One region of the Aeromicrobium sp. PFPM2_SD2 genome, then DNA from elsewhere that is predicted to be linked to it. Evidence: predicted binding sites of a transcription regulator. Region 1 holds the regulator's gene; the other holds the start of a gene.

Region 1 (13,992 bases):
CGGGCCTTCGGTCAGGCGGGCCTGGACGTGGTCGTCGTGGACGACCTCTCCAGCGGGCACCGCGGATTCGTGCCGGAGTCGGTGCCGCTCGTCGACGCGTCCGTGCTCGACACCGCGACGATGACCCGCGTGCTGCGCGAGCACGACGTGCAGGGCGTCGTGCACCTGGCGGCGTTCAAGTACGCCGGCGTCTCGGTCGAGCGTCCGTTGCACACCTACGAGCAGAACGTGCAGGGCACCGCGAGCCTCCTGGCGGCGATGGCCGAGGCCGGGGTGGCGCGGATCGTGTTCTCCTCCAGCGCCGCCGTCTACGGCACGCCCGACGTCGACGTGGTGACCGAGCAGACGCCGACGCTGCCCGAGTCGCCGTACGGCGAGTCCAAGCTCATCGGGGAGTGGCTGCTGCGCGACGTGGCGCGGGTCAGCGACCTGACCCACACGTCGCTGCGGTACTTCAACGTGGTCGGCTCCGCGACGCCGGACCTGTTCGACACCAGCCCGCACAACCTCTTCCCGGTGGTGGTGGACGCGCTGCGCGAGGGCCGTCGTCCGCGCATCAACGGCGTCGACTACCCGACCGCCGACGGCACCTGCGAGCGCGACTACGTGCACGTCGCCGACCTGGCCGAGGCCCACGTCGTGGCCGCGCGCCGGCTGGTCGACGGGGAGCCGCTCGAGCCGGTCTACAACCTGGGCAGCGGCGACGGCGTGTCGGTGCGGCAGATCATGGACGCGTTCGCCGCGGTGACCGGCACGGACGTCGACCCCGAGATCGCTCCGCGTCGCCCCGGCGACCCCGCCCGCATCGTGGCCTCCGGCGAGCTCGCCGCGCGCGACCTGGGCTGGAAGATGCGCCACTCGATCGAGGACATGGTGGCCTCGGCCTGGCAGGCCGCGCGCGCCTGAGCTCAGACGCGGCGCAGGACGGCGGTGACCTTGCCCAGGATCGTGGCGTGGGTGCCGTCGATGGGGGAGTAGTCCGGGTTGTGCGGCAGCAGCCAGACCTTGCCGTCCTTGCGCTGGAACGTCTTGACCGTCGCCTCGCCGTCGAGCATGGCGGCCACGATCTCGCCGTTCTCGGCGACGGGCTGCTGGCGCACCACGACGTAGTCGCCGCTGCAGATCGCCGCGTCGATCATCGAGTCGCCCTGCACCTCGAGCAGGAAGAGCGTGCCGTCGCCGACCAGTGACTTGGGCAGCGGGAAGACGTCCTCGACCCGCTCCTCGGCCAGGATCGGGCCGCCCGCCGCGATCTTGCCGACCATGGGCACGTAGGTGGCGTCGGGACGCTCGTCGCGCGACCCGGTCTCGTCGACGACCTCGTCGGCCTGGGCGACGGCGGGGCGGACGGCGCCGCCCGGCGCGAAGACCTCGAGCGCGCGCGGCCGGTTGGGGTCGCGGCGGATGTAGCCGAGGCGCTCGAGCGACTTGAGCTGGTGGGACACCGAGGAGGTGCTGACCAGGCCGACCGCGGCACCGATCTCGCGCATGCTCGGCGGGTAGCCCCGGTCGCTGATCTGCTCGCGCAGGAACTCCAGCACACGCCGCTGGCGCGGGGTGAGTCCGTGCTCGTCCGCAGGGCCGTCGGGAAGCTCGCGCACCTCGGTGTCATCGCTCATGGGAGGACGGTAGCGCGTCCGGCGGGGCCAGATCAAACATATGTTCGACGGGTCCGAGGGCGTGTCGCGCGCCCGCAGGAGGCAGCGCTTTCCTGGAACGACGGGGTTTTCCGCCCCGTGATCGACGTCACCGTGGAGAAAGTTCGAAAAGATGTTCGATTCGGGGTGGTGCTTGTCGGTGGGGGTCTGTATTGTCAAACACGTGTTCGATCGAACGCCTGTTCGCACCCGAATGACATCCCGTACGCATGGGCGTCCGGTCGAACGCACCTCAGTCAACCGAACCGTCTCACTTCCCCCTCGGAGGCACGCATGACCACCATCTCCTTCCACGCCCCGGTCGCCCGCACGCAGGCCCCGGTCCGCCTGACGACCCGCGGCAAGCTGGTCCTGTTCGTCGCCGCGCTGGCCGCGATGTTCGCCCTCGCGATCGCGCTGGGCTCGACCACGGCCGCGACCTCTGACCAGGGGGTCGCGATCGAGACGACCGAGGTGACGGTGAAACCGGGCCAGACGCTGTGGCAGATCGCCGGCGCGGCGAACCCCGAGGGCGACCAGCGCGAGACGGTCGACCAGATCATGAAGCTGAACGCGCTGGACTCGGCGGCCGGCCTGCAGATCGGTCACAAGCTGGCCGTGCCGGTCTACTCCGAGTGACGTCGCGGACGGGGTGCCGGCCGGCTGGGAAGACGGTCCGGTGCCCCGTCCGTGTCAGGCCGTGCGTGCGGTCCCGGTGGTGAGAGAGAGGCCCTCCAGCGCATAGAGCACGCTGCCGATCGACGACGAGCGGGCGCCCAGGGCGGCCCGCTCGACGCGTACCTGGGCCGCGACGGGGGCCAGGGCGTGGCGACGCAGCCCGTCGCGGACCCCGTCGATGAGGGGGCGCCGGCGTCCGACAGGTCGCCGCCGATCACCAGCAGCTCGGGTCCCAGCACGTTGGCCAACGCGGCCGCCGCGCGTCCGAGGTAGCGCCCGGCGTCCTCGATCAGGCGCTGCGCGCCCGTGTCGCCGGCGTTGGCCAGGGCGACGAACTCGCGCACCGTCAGCTCGGCCCGGATCGGCGCGAACTGCGAGGTCAGGGCCGATCCGCCGACGTAGGCCTCGAGGCACCCGCGGCTGCCGCACCGGCACAGCGGGCCGGTCTCGTCCATGGTCATGTGGCCGAGCTCGCCGGCCGTGCCGATGCCGCCGCGGTAGACCCGGCCGTCCAGCACGAGCCCGCAGCCGACGCCCGACGACAGCTTCAGGTAGGCCATCGACGAGGTGCCACGTCCGGCGCCGACCGCGTGCTCGGCCAGGGCGCCCAGGTTGGCGTCGTTGTCCGCGCGGGTCGGGACGCCGAGCTCCTTCTCGCCGGCCATGGCGGCGTGCACGCCGACCCACCCGGGCAGGATCGAGCCGGAGTCGATGACGCCGTCGGCGCCCAGGGGAGCGGGCAGCCCGATCCCCACGGCGTGCAACGTGCCCGAGTCCGGCTCGGCCTCCCGCAGCCGGTCGAGCATGCGGTGGGCCAGGGCCAGGCCGTCCTCGTGGTCGTGGTCGTTGTCGAGCGACTCCTGCGCCGTGACGAGCACGCGTCCGCCCAGGTCACCGAGGCTCACCTGAACGTGGGAGTGGCCGAAGTCGATGCCGCCGACGAGCCCGGCGCGCGGGAGATCGCGACCGTGGCGCCGCGGCGCCCGGCCCCCCCGGTGGTGGTCAGCAGGCCGGCCGCGACGAGGTCCTTCACGATGCTGGACACGGTCGCCGGGGCCAGCCCGGTGTCGCGCGCGATGTCGGCCTGGCTCAGCTCCTGGTGCTGACGCAGCGCCCGGACCACACGGGTCTCGTTCGCAGCGCGCAGGGAGGAGGCAGTGCCCGGGGACGACATGTGCGTCACTGTGAGGTATCCCACCAGTTGTCGTCAAGGTCCGAAGACAAAAGTGGTCGCCGTGCCGTTACTGTCTGGATTTGTCTTCGTTACTTGACGACAACGTTGTGACGTATGACACTGCTCGTGTCTCGCCCTGCGCGAGTGAAGGAAATCCGCGACGGCCCCCGCCGTCCACAACCTGGAGGAACGCGTGAACCGACTCACCCGCGCAGCCGTGATGGCTGTGGCTGCTGGCACCTCCCTCGCGGCGCTCGCCGCGTGTGGCGCCAACGACAGTGACGAGGGATCGGGCGGCGGTGGCGAGGGCGGCAAGACCATCGCCCTGCTCCTGCCCGAGACCAAGACGACCCGCTACGAGGCCTTCGACAAGCCGCTGTTCGAGGCGAAGGTCAAGGAGCTGTGCGACGACTGCAAGGTCAACTACCTCAACGCCGACCAGGACGCGTCGAAGCAGCAGGACCAGGCCCAGTCGGCGCTCACCGCCGGCGCCTCGGTGCTCGTGCTCGACCCGGTCGACGGCAAGGCCGCCGAGGGCATCGTGAAGTCGGCGCAGTCGTCCGACGTCCCGGTCATCTCCTACGACCGCTTCATCACCAACGCCGACTACTACGTCTCGTTCAACAACGAGCGCGTGGGCGAGCTGCAGGGTGAGGCCATCGTCGAGGCCACCGGCGACAAGGGCGACATCCTGATGCTCAACGGCTCGCCGACCGACCCGAACGCCGCCGACTTCAAGAAGGGCGCGCACAGCGTCATCGACAAGTCCGGCCTCGAGGTCGTCGCCGATACGACAACCCCGACTGGAGCCCGGAGAACGCCCAGGAGTTCACCAGCACCCAGCTGAGCAAGATCGACGCGGCCTCGCTGGCCGGCGTCTACGCCGCCAACGACGGCCAGGCCGGTGGCGTCTTCGCCGCCCTGCGTGCCGACGGCGTCACCAAGATGCCGCCGATCGTCGGCCAGGACGCCGAGCTCGCCGCCATCCAGCGCATCGTGGCCGGTCAGCAGTACATGACCGTCTACAAGCCGATCAAGGTGGAGGCCGAGAAGGCCGCCGAGCTGGCCGTGGCCGTCGCCAACGGTGACGAGGTCACCGACACCACGGACTTCCGTGGCGTCCCGTCCTACATCCTCGACCCGATCAAGGTCACCAAGGAGAACATCAAGGACACGGTCGTCGCCGACAAGTTCTACAGCGTCGACGACATCTGCACCGGCGAGTACGCGAGCGCGTGCTCCGGGGCCGGCCTGAGCTGAGTCCCGTCTCGAGGGGGCAGCCCGACCCGGGCTGCCCCCTCGAGCCATGCACCACCCTCCCTCCCTCACACAGAAGGTCTCTGTCATGACCACCACCCCAGCCCCGGTGCTGTCCCTCAAGGGCATCGGCAAGCGGTTCGGCGCCGTGCAGGCGCTCGCGGACGTCGACTTCGACGTCCGACCCGGCGAGGTCGTCGCCCTGGTCGGCGACAACGGCGCCGGCAAGTCGACGCTCGTCAAGATCATGTCCGGCGTCTACCAGCCCGACGAGGGCGAGATCGTCTTCGACGGCAGGACGGTGAACATCCCCGGCCCGAAGGCGGCCCAGGAGCTCGGCATCGCGACCGTGTTCCAGGACCTCGCGCTGGCCGACAACCTCGACGTCGTCGCCAACCTCTACCTCGGTCAGGAGCTCGCCTCCGGCGGCACCCTCGACGAGGTCGAGATGGAGAAGAACAGCTGGGCCCTGCTGCGCCAGCTCTCGGCCAAGATCCCCTCGGTGCGCATCCCGATCGCGTCGCTGTCCGGCGGCCAGCGCCAGACCGTCGCCATCGCGCGCAGCCTGGTGGGCAACCCCAAGGTCGTCATGCTCGACGAGCCGACCGCCGCGCTGGGCGTCGCCCAGACCGCCGAGGTGCTCAACCTGGTCGAGCGCCTGCGCGAGAACGGCCTCGGCGTCGTGCTCATCACCCACAACATGGCCGACGTCCAGGCCGTGGCCGACCGCATCTACGTCCTGCGTCTGGGCCGCAACGGTGCGGAGTTCCACATCGACGACGTCTCGACCGACAAGCTCGTCGCCGCGATCACCGGCGCGTCCGACAACGCGGTGTCGCTGCGCGCCCGCCGCACCACGACCCCGAAGGGAGCCGAGGCATGAGCTTCGCCGACAAGACCGACGAGCGCCTCGTCGAGGACTCCTCGCCCAAGGCTCTGCTGTCCGGCTTCGTCCGCCGGATGAAGTCCGGTGACCTGGGCATGGTCCCGGTCATCGTGGGCCTCATCATCATCTGGATCGTCTTCTACGCCCAGAACGAGCGCTTCCTGTCCTCGCGCAACCTGGTCGAGCTGCTGCTCTCGTCCGCGGCGACCGGCATGATCTCGGTCGGCGTCATCCTCGTGCTGCTGCTCGGCGAGATCGACCTGTCGGTCGGCTCGGTCAGCGGCCTGGGCGGCTCGATCATGGCCGTGCTGATGGTCTACCACGGGTGGGCGCTGGTGCCGGCGATCGCCGTCGCGCTGGCCGCCGGCCTGGCGATCGGCGTGCTGTACGGCCTGCTGTTCACCCGCTTCGGTGTCCCGAGCTTCGTCATCACCCTGGCCGGCCTGCTGGCCTTCCTGGGCCTGCAGCTGGTCGTCCTGGGCTCCAACGGCACGGTGAACCTGCCCAGCGACTCCTGGCTGATCGAGTTCGCGAACTTCAAGTTCCTGTCGCCGCTGGCGTCGTACGTCCTGGCCGTCCTGGCCGGCGTGGCGTACTTCCTCGGCCGGTTCCGCACCATCAGCAAGCGCCGCGCGGCGAACCTGTCCGCTCCCTCGGTGCTCAGCGTCGCCATCCGCGCCGCCCTCATCGTCGCCGGCCTGGCCTTCGCCGCGTCGTACCTGAACGTCGACCGCGGCATCGGCTGGATGCCGCTGCTGTGGATCCTGGTGATCGTCCTGATGGACCAGGTGATCCGCAAGACCCGCTGGGGTCGTCACGTCTTCGCCGTCGGCGGCAACGAGGAGGCCTCGCGCCGCTCGGGCATCCGGGTCAACTGGATCTACGTGTCGGTGTTCGCGCTGACGTCGTTCTTCGCGACGTTCGGCGGCGTGCTGGCCGCGGCCCGTCTGCAGTCGGTGGCCCAGTCCAGCGGCGGCGGCGACACCAACCTCATGGCGATCGCCGCGGCGGTCATCGGCGGCGTCAGCCTCTTCGGCGGTCGTGGCTCGATGTACGCGGCGCTGTTCGGCATGCTCGTGCTGCAGTCGATCACCAGCGGCCTGAACCTCGTCGGCGTGGACGCCGAGGTGCGCTACATGGTCACCGGTGCGGTGCTGCTGCTCGCGGTCACCATCGACTCGCTGTCGCGCCGGGCGCGTCGCAGCAGCGGACGCGGCTAGCCGCTCCCGCCACACAGACCACGGCGGCGGTCGCGACCCGAGGGAGGGGGCGACCGCGCCGTGCTGCGTGCGGGGGAGGGTGACCGTCAGTCGGCGGCCTCGCTGGCCGCGACGGCCGCGGTGATCTCGCCGTCGGCCTCGGCGGTCGAGAGCTGACCGCCGGCGTTCTCGAGGTGGGCGCGGACGAACCAGTGGAACAGCTCCAGCTGGCGGGCCTGGGCGATGATGAGGTCCTCGGTCATCGGGTCGATGTCCGAGACCGCCTCCTGCGCCTTGCGGTGGTCGGCGATGAGGCCCTGGTAGACCTCGTCGAGCGCGCCCAGGTGCTCGTTCGTGGTGCCGCGGCCGATCGAGTAGTCGTCCCACGTGCGGCCCGCGACGATGGCGCTCGGCGTGCCCTGGGGGGCGACGCCCAGCGTGGCGATGCGCTCGGCGGTCTCGTCGACCATCGCGCGGACCTCGTCGACGTGGGGGTCGATCATCTCGTGCACGGCGATGAAGTGCGGACCCACGACGTTCCAGTGGACGTGCTTGAGGGTCAGCTGCAGGTCGTTCAGCGCGTTGAGACGGTCCTGGAGGATGCCGGCGACCTTCTGGCCCTCGGCCGTGGTCAGACCCGGGACGGTGTACTGGGGAGTGTCGGTAGCCATGTCCCTCAACCTAGCCAGGGCCTCGGGCGTCGCAACCCGAGTCAGGAGCCGGTGACGGGGCCCACGTCGTGGCGCCGGACGAACGTCCGCTCGCGCGCCGCCTGCTCGGGCGAGACCGCCTTGCTCCACAGCCACCCCTGGCCCAGCCGGCAGCCGTGCTCGCGCAGGACGGCCGCGTGGGCCTCGGTCTCGACGCCCTCGGCCACCAGCGCCAGGTCCAGGGTGCGGGCCAGCTGCAGCACCGAGGCGACGATCGCCAGCGAGTGCTGGTCGTCGGTCACGCCGGCCACGAACCCGCGGTCGATCTTGAGCATCGTCACCGGCAGGTCGCGCAGGTAGGCCAGCGAGCTGTAGCCGGTGCCGAAGTCGTCCACGGCCAGCTGGAAGTGCTGGGTGCGCAGCCGGTTGAGCAGCGCGATGGCGACCTCGGGGTCGGCCATGATCGCGCTCTCGGTGAGCTCCAGCACGACCTGGCGCGGGTCCAGGCCGTGGTGGGCGGCGCGCTCGATGACGTACGCGTCGAGCGTCTCGTCGGCCAGGCTGCGTCCGGAGAGGTTGACCGCGACGTACGCGTCCGGGGGCAGCACGCCCTCGGCCCGCATGCGCGCCACGTCGGCGAACGAGCGCTCCAGCGCCCGGCGGTCCAGGTGCGGGGCCAGGCCCAGGGACTCGGCCAGGTCGATGAACCGCTGCGCCGGCACGGGTCCGTGCTCGGGGTGGTTCCAGCGCGAGAGCGCCTCGACGCCCACGACGCGTCCGTCGGCCAGGTCGACGACCGGCTGGTAGGCCATCTCGATCTCGTCGGCGGCGAGCGCGGCGCGCAGGTCCGCCCCGAGCACGTAGCGCTCGCGGCTGTGGTGCTCGAGCGCGGCGTCGAAGACCCGCAGACGTCCGCGTCCGGCGGTCTTGGCCGCGTACATCGCGGTGTCGGCGTAGCGCAGCAGGTCCTCGGCCGAGCCGGCCGGCGAGAGCGCGATGCCGATCGAGCCGCCGATGGTGATGTGCGCGTCGTCGACCACGTACGGCTCCTGCAGGGCCTCCAGGGCGCGGGTGGCGACGGCTCGTGCGCCCGTCTCGTCGGTGTCCTGCAGCAGGAGACGAACTCGTCGCCGCCGAAGCGGGCGACCGTGTCGTGGACGCCGGCGATAGACGCCAGCCGGTGCGCGACCGCCACCAGCACCTCGTCGCCGACGCCGTGCCCGCGGGCGTCGTTGACGTCCTTGAACAGGTCGAGGTCGACGAACAGCACGGCGACCCCCTCCTGGCGCCGCTCGAGCGCGTCCTCGATGCGGTCCATGAGCAGGGATCGGTTCGGCAGCCCGGTCAGCGCGTCGTGCTGGGCGGCATGCCAGAGCTCGGCCTCGATGCGCCGGGTCTCGGTGATGTCGGAGACCATCGCCAACGAGCCCTCGGCGGCGCCGTCGGCCGACCGCATGGGGCTGGCCGCGATGCGCAGCCGGCGCAAGCGTCCGTCCGGGTGGCGGTAGGCGACCTCGTAGCGCTCGGACCCGCGGGCCTCGCGCTCGGTGAGCCGCGGGAGCGTCATGCGCGCGGTCTCGGCGTCCATGTAGTCCCACACCGGCGCGGCGTACAGCTGCTCCAGCGAGAAGCCGACCAGCGAGGCGAGCCGCGCGTTGGCGTAGAGGGTGCGGCCGTCGTGCGCGATGACCCAGATGCCCTCGTCGGCGAGGTCGGCGATCATCCGGTGTCGCGCCTCGCTGCGCTCCAGGGCCTCCTGCGCCTCCATCTCGTCGGTGACGTCGCGCATGGTCGAGACGATGCCGCCGATGGGCGTGTCGGTGAGGTTCGTGGACGTCTGCTCGAGCCAGACGACCTCGCCGTCGTCGCGCACCGCACGGAAGCGGAACGTCAAGGTGGACTCGGTGGTCGTGATGCGGCGCCAGGCGTCGCGCACCAGCCCGGCGTCGTCGGGGTGGGCGAACTGAGCGACGTCGGCGATCCGCCCGCCGAGCTGGTAGTGGTCCAGCCGCGGCGCGTTGGGCGAGGTGTAGAGGATGTCGAGGTCGGGCGTCACGATGGCGATGAGCTGGTCGCCGCGCTCGGCGAGCGTCTCGAACAGCCCTTGCAGCTCCTCCCGGCGGCGCTCGCTGGCGTGCAGGGCGCGCTGGTCCTCCAGCACCGACGCGTACCCGAGCAGCTCGCCGGACGTCGAGCGCAGCGCCGTGCCGCTGACCAGCACCGGCACGGCCGACCCGTCGGCGTGGCCCAGCACGCGGAAGACGCGCTTCTCCGTGCGTCCGACGGGCACGTACGCGTCCAGCTCGACGCCGCCGGTGCCCGGGTCGGACTCGTGCAGGAAGTCGTCCGGCGTGCGTCCGACGATCTCCTCGCGCGGGCGCCCGAGCAGGGTGCAGTAGGCCTGGTTGACGTCGAGGTAGCGGAAGGACGGGTCGGTCACGGCCTGGGGGAGCAGGCTCTGCTCGAACCGGGCCCGGTACTGCGCCTCCTCCTCGGCGCGCAGCTCCTCCTGGTGCTTCTTGTCGCCGATGTCGACCGCGCTGCCCATGATGCCGCCGACCGACGGCTCGTGGCGCAGGTCGGTGAGCGTGGAGCGGGTCCAGACCGGGGTGCCGTCGGCGCGCAGCAGGCGCGTCTCGTAGACCAGCTGGCGGCGCCCGTCGCGGACCGCGGCGAAGGCGGCGAGGGCGGCGTCCACGTCGTCGGGGTGGATGAAGTCGGTGGCGGGGCGGCCACGGACCCGCTCGACGTCCCAGCCGAACCGCGCGACGAGGGCGGACGTGGCGAACGTGATGCGCCCGGCGTCGTCCATGAGCCACATGACGTCCGAGGAGTTGGCGGCCAGCACCTGCACGCGCTCGGCGAACTGCTGGAGCGCGAAGTAGCGGCTCAGCGACTCGGTCTCGTCGGCCAGCACGACCTGGCGCTCGTCGTCCACGCCGGGCGTCCAGGCCATGACGACGTGCTGGAGCGCGCCGTCGTGGGGTCGGCGCATGGTGAGCCGGGCGTAGCCGAACCGCTCGGGGGAGGCGAGGATCTGGCGCAGCTGCTCCAGGTCGCGCTCGCCGGCCACGAAGTCGGCCAGGTGGCGCCCGACGACGTACGGCGCCGGCACCTCGGTGGTGTCGGTGAACGTGGACCCCACGCGCACGATCCGGCCGTCCCGGTCGAGCACGAGGGACGTGAAGGGGGCGCGCTCGTGCTCGGGCAGGCGCTCGCGCGGTCCGGTCATCGGATCCCCCCTCCCCAGGACATGCGCACAGGTTAAGCGACCCGGTCCGTCCGCGCGGGCGTTCGCGGCGTTCGGGCGGAACCGGGTGTGGCGTGGGGCACCACCGGGACGCCTGCGGCCCGCCGTTCCGGGCGTGTCGCGGACCGGCCGGCGACCGATGTCGGTGGGTCCTGCGAAGGTGCTTGCACGGGCCGGGACGAAGGCGTACGGTTCCCCTACATCTAGTAGTTACACGGGTGTAGTTCTCCACATCTAGTTCCACAGAAGTGGTCGATCCACCCACAGGAAGCGCCGTGTTCCACAGCGGGACGCACAGCTTCGTCCACATCGACGACGACACCGAAGGAGCCCGCTCGTGCACTGCCCGTTCTGCCAGCACAGCGACACCAAGGTGCTCGACAGCCGCATCGCCGACGAGGGCGCGTCCATCCGGCGTCGCCGCACCTGCGCGGCGTGCGAGAAGCGCTTCACCACCATCGAGCAGATGCAGCTCATGGTCGTGAAGCGCTCGGGCGCGACCGAGCCGTTCGTGCGCGAGAAGGCCGTCGCGGGCGTCGCGAAGGCCTGCAAGGGACGTCCGGTCTCGGCCGACGACCTGGCCCGGCTCGGCCAGCAGGTCGAGCAGACCCTGCGGGCGTCCGGCTGCGCCGAGGTGCCCGCCCACGAGGTCGGCCTGGCCGTCCTCGAGCCGCTCAAGGCGCTCGACGAGGTCGCGTACCTGCGCTTCGCCAGCGTCTACAAGGCCTTCGACTCCGCGGACGACTTCGCGGCCGAGATCGCCAGCCTCATGGCCGCCTCGGCCGACGGCGAGCTCGCCGAGACCGCCGGGTCGAACGCGAAATCTCCCGGCCCCGCAGGTTGTTGAACCTGTCGGGCCACCTGACCACCTAGTACCACCCCCACCCACCGCACCGCAGCACACGAGGAGCACTCCATGACGGAGACCGTCAGCGGCCAGACCGGCCCCCGCCGCGCCAAGGGGAAGGCCAAGGGCCTGACCATCGAGCGCGTCTACACCACCGAGGGCGTGCACCCGTACGACGCCGTCACGTGGGAGCGTCGCGACGTCGTCCAGACCAACTGGAAGACCGGCGAGAACGTCTTCGAGCAGCGTGGCGTGGAGTTCCCCGACTTCTGGAGCCTCAACGCCTCCACGATCGTCACCACCAAGTACTTCCGCGGCGCCGTCGGCTCGCCCGAGCGCGAGTCCAGCCTCAAGCAGCTGCTCGACCGCGTCGTGCTGACCTACGTCAAGGCCGGCAAGGACCACGGCTACTTCGCCTCCGACGAGGACGCCGAGGTCTTCGAGCACGAGCTGACGCACATGCTGCTCCACCAGGTGTTCAGCTTCAACAGCCCGGTGTGGTTCAACGTGGGCACCTCGAGCCCGCAGCAGGTCAGCGCCTGCTTCATCCTCGCCGTCGACGACTCGATGGACTCGATCCTGAACTGGTACCGCGAGGAGGGCCTGATCTTCAAGGGCGGCTCCGGTGCCGGCCTCAACCTCTCGCGCATCCGCTCGTCCAAGGAGCTGCTGCGCTCCTCGGGCGGCACCGCCTCCGGCCCGGTCTCGTTCATGCGCGGTGCGGACGCGTCGGCCGGCACCATCAAGTCCGGCGGCGCCACGCGTCGTGCGGCCAAGATGGTCGTCCTGGACGTCGACCACCCCGACATCGAGGAGTTCGTCGAGACCAAGGAGCGCGAGGAGGAGAAGATCCGCGTCCTGCGCGACGCCGGCTTCGACATGGACCTCGGTGGTTCGGACATCACCTCGGTCCAGTACCAGAACGCCAACAACTCGGTCCGCGTCAACGACGAGTTCATGCGCGCGGTCGAGGAGGGCACCGACTTCGGCCTGCGCGCCCGCACCACCGGCGAGGTCATCGAGAGCATCGACGCCCGCGACCTGTGGGGCAAGATCGCCAAGGCCGCCTGGGCCTGCGCCGACCCCGGCATCCAGTACGACTCGACCATCAACGACTGGCACACCACGCCCGAGGCCGGCCGCATCACCGCGTCCAACCCGTGCTCGGAGTACATGCACCTGGACAACTCCAGCTGCAACCTGGCCAGCCTCAACCTGCTCAAGTTCCTCGAGGACGACGGCAGCTTCGCGGTCGAGCGCTTCGTCAAGAGCGTCGAGCTGATCATCACCGCGATGGACATCTCCATCTGCTTCGCCGACTTCCCGACCGAGGCGATCGGCGAGACCACCAAGGCCTTCCGCCAGCTGGGCATCGGCTACGCGAACCTGGGCGCGCTGCTCATGGCCTCGGGCCTGGCGTACGACTCCGACGGCGGCCGCGCGCTGGCCGCGTCGATCACGTCGCTGATGACCGGCACGTCCTACCGCCGCTCGGCCGAGCTGGCCGGCGTCGTCGGCCCGTACGACGGCTACGCGCAGAACAAGGACGGCCACACCCGCGTCATGCGCAAGCACCTCGCGGCCAACGACGACGTCCGCACGATGCACGCGATGGACATCGCCGTGCACCGCGAGGCCACCAAGCAGTGGGCCGAGAACCTGAAGATCGGTGAGAAGGCCGGCTGGCGCAACAGCCAGGCGTCGGTGCTCGCGCCGACCGGCACCATCGGCTTCATGATGGACTGCGACACGACCGGCATCGAGCCGGACTTCTCGCTGGTCAAGTTCAAGAAGCTGGTCGGCGGCGGCTCCATGCAGGTCGTCAACCAGACCGTCCCGGCGGCGCTGAAGAAGCTCGGCTACACGAACGAGACGATCGAGGCGATCGTCGAGTACATCTCCGAGCACGGCCACGTCATCGACGCCCCCGGCCTCAAGACCGAGCACTACGAGGTCTTCGACTGCGCCGTCGGCGAGCGCGCGATCAAGCCCATGGGCCACGTCCGCATGATGGCCGCGACCCAGCCGTTCCTGTCGGGCGCCATCTCCAAGACGGTCAACATGCCCGAGACCTCGACGGTCGAGGAGATCGCCGACGTCTACTTCCAGGGCTGGAAGCTCGGCCTCAAGGCGCTCGCGGTCTACCGCGACAACTGCAAGGTCGGCCAGCCGCTGAGCGACGCCAAGGCCAAGAAGGCCGAGGCGCCCGCCGAGAAGACCGAGGTCAAGACGGTCGTCGTCGAGAAGCCGATCCGTCGTCGCCTGCCCAAGTCGCGCGCGTCGATCACGACGAGCTTCAGCGTCGGTGGCGCCGAGGGCTACATGACCTCGGGCGCGCACGAGAACGGCGAGCTCGGCGAGCTGTTCCTCAAGCTGGGCAAGCAGGGCTCGACCCTGGCCGGCGTGATGGACGC
Region 2 (2,725 bases), on a different contig from region 1:
GTGCGCTCCATCGGTGTCCTGCCGTCGGGCGTGCTCCAGGTCGCCGACGGAGCGACGACGGTGCTGCTGGCGGCCGCCATGTTCGGGCTGGGACTGGGGCTGCGCGTCCGTGACCTGCTGCCGGTGCCGGGCGCGGTGCTGGCGCTGAGCGGCGTGGCCACCGCGACGGTCGTGGGCACGTCGTTGCTGCTCGTCGTCGTCCTGCTGTGACCTGCCTTCTCGGGACGGCCTTCGACAGCCTCTGGCAGCGCTAGGCGGGGACGAGGGGTCGGAGCCGCACGTGTCTGGCGTGCCTGAGCGGTCGTCGGAGCGGGTCGATGCGTGGTGGCGGGACGACTTCGACGACGCCGTCCTCGGCGAGGCGGGCTGACCAGTCGCTGTCGTGGAGCAGGTGGTGGTGGGCGAAGCAGAAGAGGGCGCCGTTGTCGAGGCTGGTCTCGCCGCCCTCGCTCCACGGTCTGAGGTGGTGGGCCTCGCACCAGGCGGGTGGGCGATCGCAGCCCTTCCACGAGCAGCCGCCGTCCCGCTTCGCGAGGGCGACGCGCTGGTTCCGGTCGTGGAGCCGGTCGGCACGGCCGAGGTCGAGGACCTGGGAGTCGCCGTTCAGCACGATGGGGAGGATGCCAGCGTTGCAGGCCAGCCGCCGCGCCTGGCTGGCGCTGAGGTCGCAGCCGGTGCTCAAGGTCGCTCGCGAGACCCGCTGCTGCAAATCTCCCAGGTCGATGTTGACCGTGACCGTGGCCATGAGGCCTCCCGCCTGCGGGAAGCACTCGCTCGGCAGGTGCTCGATCAGCTCGCAGAACGCCTGGCCCATCCGCCGCGGGTGGTCGAGCCGGCCGATCTCGGTGTCGGAGTGCTCACCGTCCACGTCGCGGAACAGCGCATCGATCCGGCGCGGTGCAGAGAGTCCTTCGAGGACGGTGCGCAGCATGTCGGCCTGCACGTCCGGAAGAGCGCCGCGCACCCAGGTCAGCCCGTCACCGCGCGGCGTGAACGTCACGTGCGCCTCGGACCAGGCCTGCTTCTCCTGACGCTCCAGCTGCTCACCGATCACCTCGTCCGCAGCAAGCGGGTCGACCACCTCGACGATCCGATTCGCGAGACGCCGCAGGTCGTCCGCCGCGAACTCGGCCGCATGCTGCAGGAGAGTCGTCTCGGCGTCGTCGTGCTGCTCGGCCACGAACCACTCCGGCAACCGGTCGAGCGCGGTCAGGATGATCGAGGCCTGCTCGGTCGACACCTCACCGGACGCCCACGCCTCCCGCGTCGCCAGACCACGAGTCGCGTCGAGACGCGAGAGCTTCACGATCCGCGACGCCTCACGTCGGGCGATGCCCGTCGTGCTCGCCAGCCACGCCACGGTGGAGGCGTTGCCGTCCTCGCGGGGCAGGGCACGGTCCTCGGCGGCCCCGGCCATGCGGACCGCTGTCTCGTTGAGACTCGCGATCGTCCGCTGGATCTCCACGGTCACCGACCGCAGCTCCGCGTCCGTCAACGACCACGCCTCGAGGTCGCGCAGCTCCCCGCGCAGCCGCTCCAGCTGGTCGATCAGCATCCGAGACCCCCGGGTCGAACGTTTGTTCTATCCTACCTCGCGCGTCCGACAAGAACCACTCAGAATCCTCAGCATTTCAACGTTCTTCTTGGCTTGGGCCGCTTCTCTCGACGGGCGCCACAAGTCGACTCGGGCGAGCCGACGGACCAAGCCGCCACCCGCCCAGCTCCCTCGTCAACAGCCCCTCGGGCGACCCAGCACCCAGGCTCCTCTCGACTAGCTCAAGGAGCCGAGCACCGACCCCTACCCGGCCAGGAGCGCCTCGAGGGAGCGGCGGACGACGGCGGACGCCGCGGGCACGTCCAGGCCGAGGTCGTCGCGCAGCAGCGACCAGGTGTTCCAGCTCGACGCCGCGGTCAGGGCCAGCACCTGGTCCTCGCGTCGTGAGGGGTCCAGCGCCGCGATCTCGGTGGCGAACACCTCCTCGACGGCGTCGCGGACGCGCTGCACGTGATGGCGCCGGCTGGCCTGCAGGGCGGCCGAGAACGGCTCGCTGAGCGCCGCCGACCGAGCCGCGGGGGCGATGTTCTCCAGCCGCCGGGCACGCTCGGCGCAGAACCGGTCGAGCCGCTCGTCCAGGGGCAGGTCGCCGTCGACGGGGTCGCGCAGCTCCCAGTCCGAGCGGAGCCAGTAGTCCGTCGTGGCGTCGAGCAGCCCCTCCATGTCGCCGAAGGCCACCCAGAGCGTCCGCACGGACACGCCCGCCCGCTCGGCGATGGTCTGGGCGGTGGGCTTGAGGTCGCCCTCGCGGAGCAGGGCGGTGTGCGCCTCGACGATGCTGCGGCGGGTCCGTTCACCGCGGCGGCGGCGCCCGTCGGTCTGGCGCAGCGCCTCGGGTCGCAGGCGCGGAGAGGGTTCGTGCACGCGGACAGGATGCCCTGTCCGGGATAGTTTCACCAGCCCTGCAACTTGTCAGTGACCCGCACCACTCCCTAGCGTCCGGCTCAACCACCAGGCGGGAGAGAACGTGCTGTCGGTCCAGAACCTCGAGGTCGTCTACCACGACGTCGTGCTCGTGCTGCGGGGAGTGAGTCTCGACGTGCCCGACGGCGCGATCGTCGCCCTCCTCGGCGCGAACGGCGCGGGCAAGACGACCCTGCTGCGAGCCCTGTCCGGGCTGCTCGACGTCCACGACGGGGAGGTGACGAAGGGGCAGGTGCTGCTCGACGG

What was found. The regulator LexA, encoded in region 1, represses DNA repair genes until DNA is damaged. The targets are predictions, from matches to a motif close to TCGAACANNTGTTCGA.
Region 2: the regulator LexA is predicted to act here: its motif matches at 1,570-1,585, upstream of AC2W7G_RS03775 (HNH endonuclease signature motif containing protein).

Annotation. Positions count from the first base shown of each region.
Region 1 covers NZ_JBNFNZ010000002.1:19,198-33,189, forward strand. Annotated here, with positions in the region: gene galE (UDP-glucose 4-epimerase GalE) at 1-906, shown strand, start outside; gene lexA (transcriptional repressor LexA) at 909-1,619, opposite strand; gene AC2W7G_RS00600 (LysM peptidoglycan-binding domain-containing protein) at 1,932-2,276, shown strand; gene AC2W7G_RS00605 (ROK family protein) at 2,264-3,220, opposite strand; gene AC2W7G_RS00610 (MarR family transcriptional regulator) at 3,217-3,438, opposite strand; partial or broken gene AC2W7G_RS00615 (sugar ABC transporter substrate-binding protein) at 3,710-4,749, shown strand; gene AC2W7G_RS00620 (ATP-binding cassette domain-containing protein) at 4,835-5,629, shown strand; gene AC2W7G_RS00625 (sugar ABC transporter permease) at 5,626-6,852, shown strand; gene AC2W7G_RS00630 (Dps family protein) at 6,939-7,502, opposite strand; gene AC2W7G_RS00635 (EAL domain-containing protein) at 7,544-11,041, opposite strand; gene nrdR (transcriptional regulator NrdR) at 11,069-11,578, shown strand; gene AC2W7G_RS00645 (vitamin B12-dependent ribonucleotide reductase) at 11,648-13,992, shown strand, end outside.
Region 2 covers NZ_JBNFNZ010000038.1:249-2,973, forward strand. Annotated here, with positions in the region: partial or broken gene AC2W7G_RS03770 (putative sulfate exporter family transporter) at 1-210, shown strand, start outside; gene AC2W7G_RS03775 (HNH endonuclease signature motif containing protein) at 251-1,555, opposite strand; gene AC2W7G_RS03780 (TetR/AcrR family transcriptional regulator) at 1,799-2,419, opposite strand; gene AC2W7G_RS03785 (ABC transporter ATP-binding protein) at 2,523-2,725, shown strand, end outside.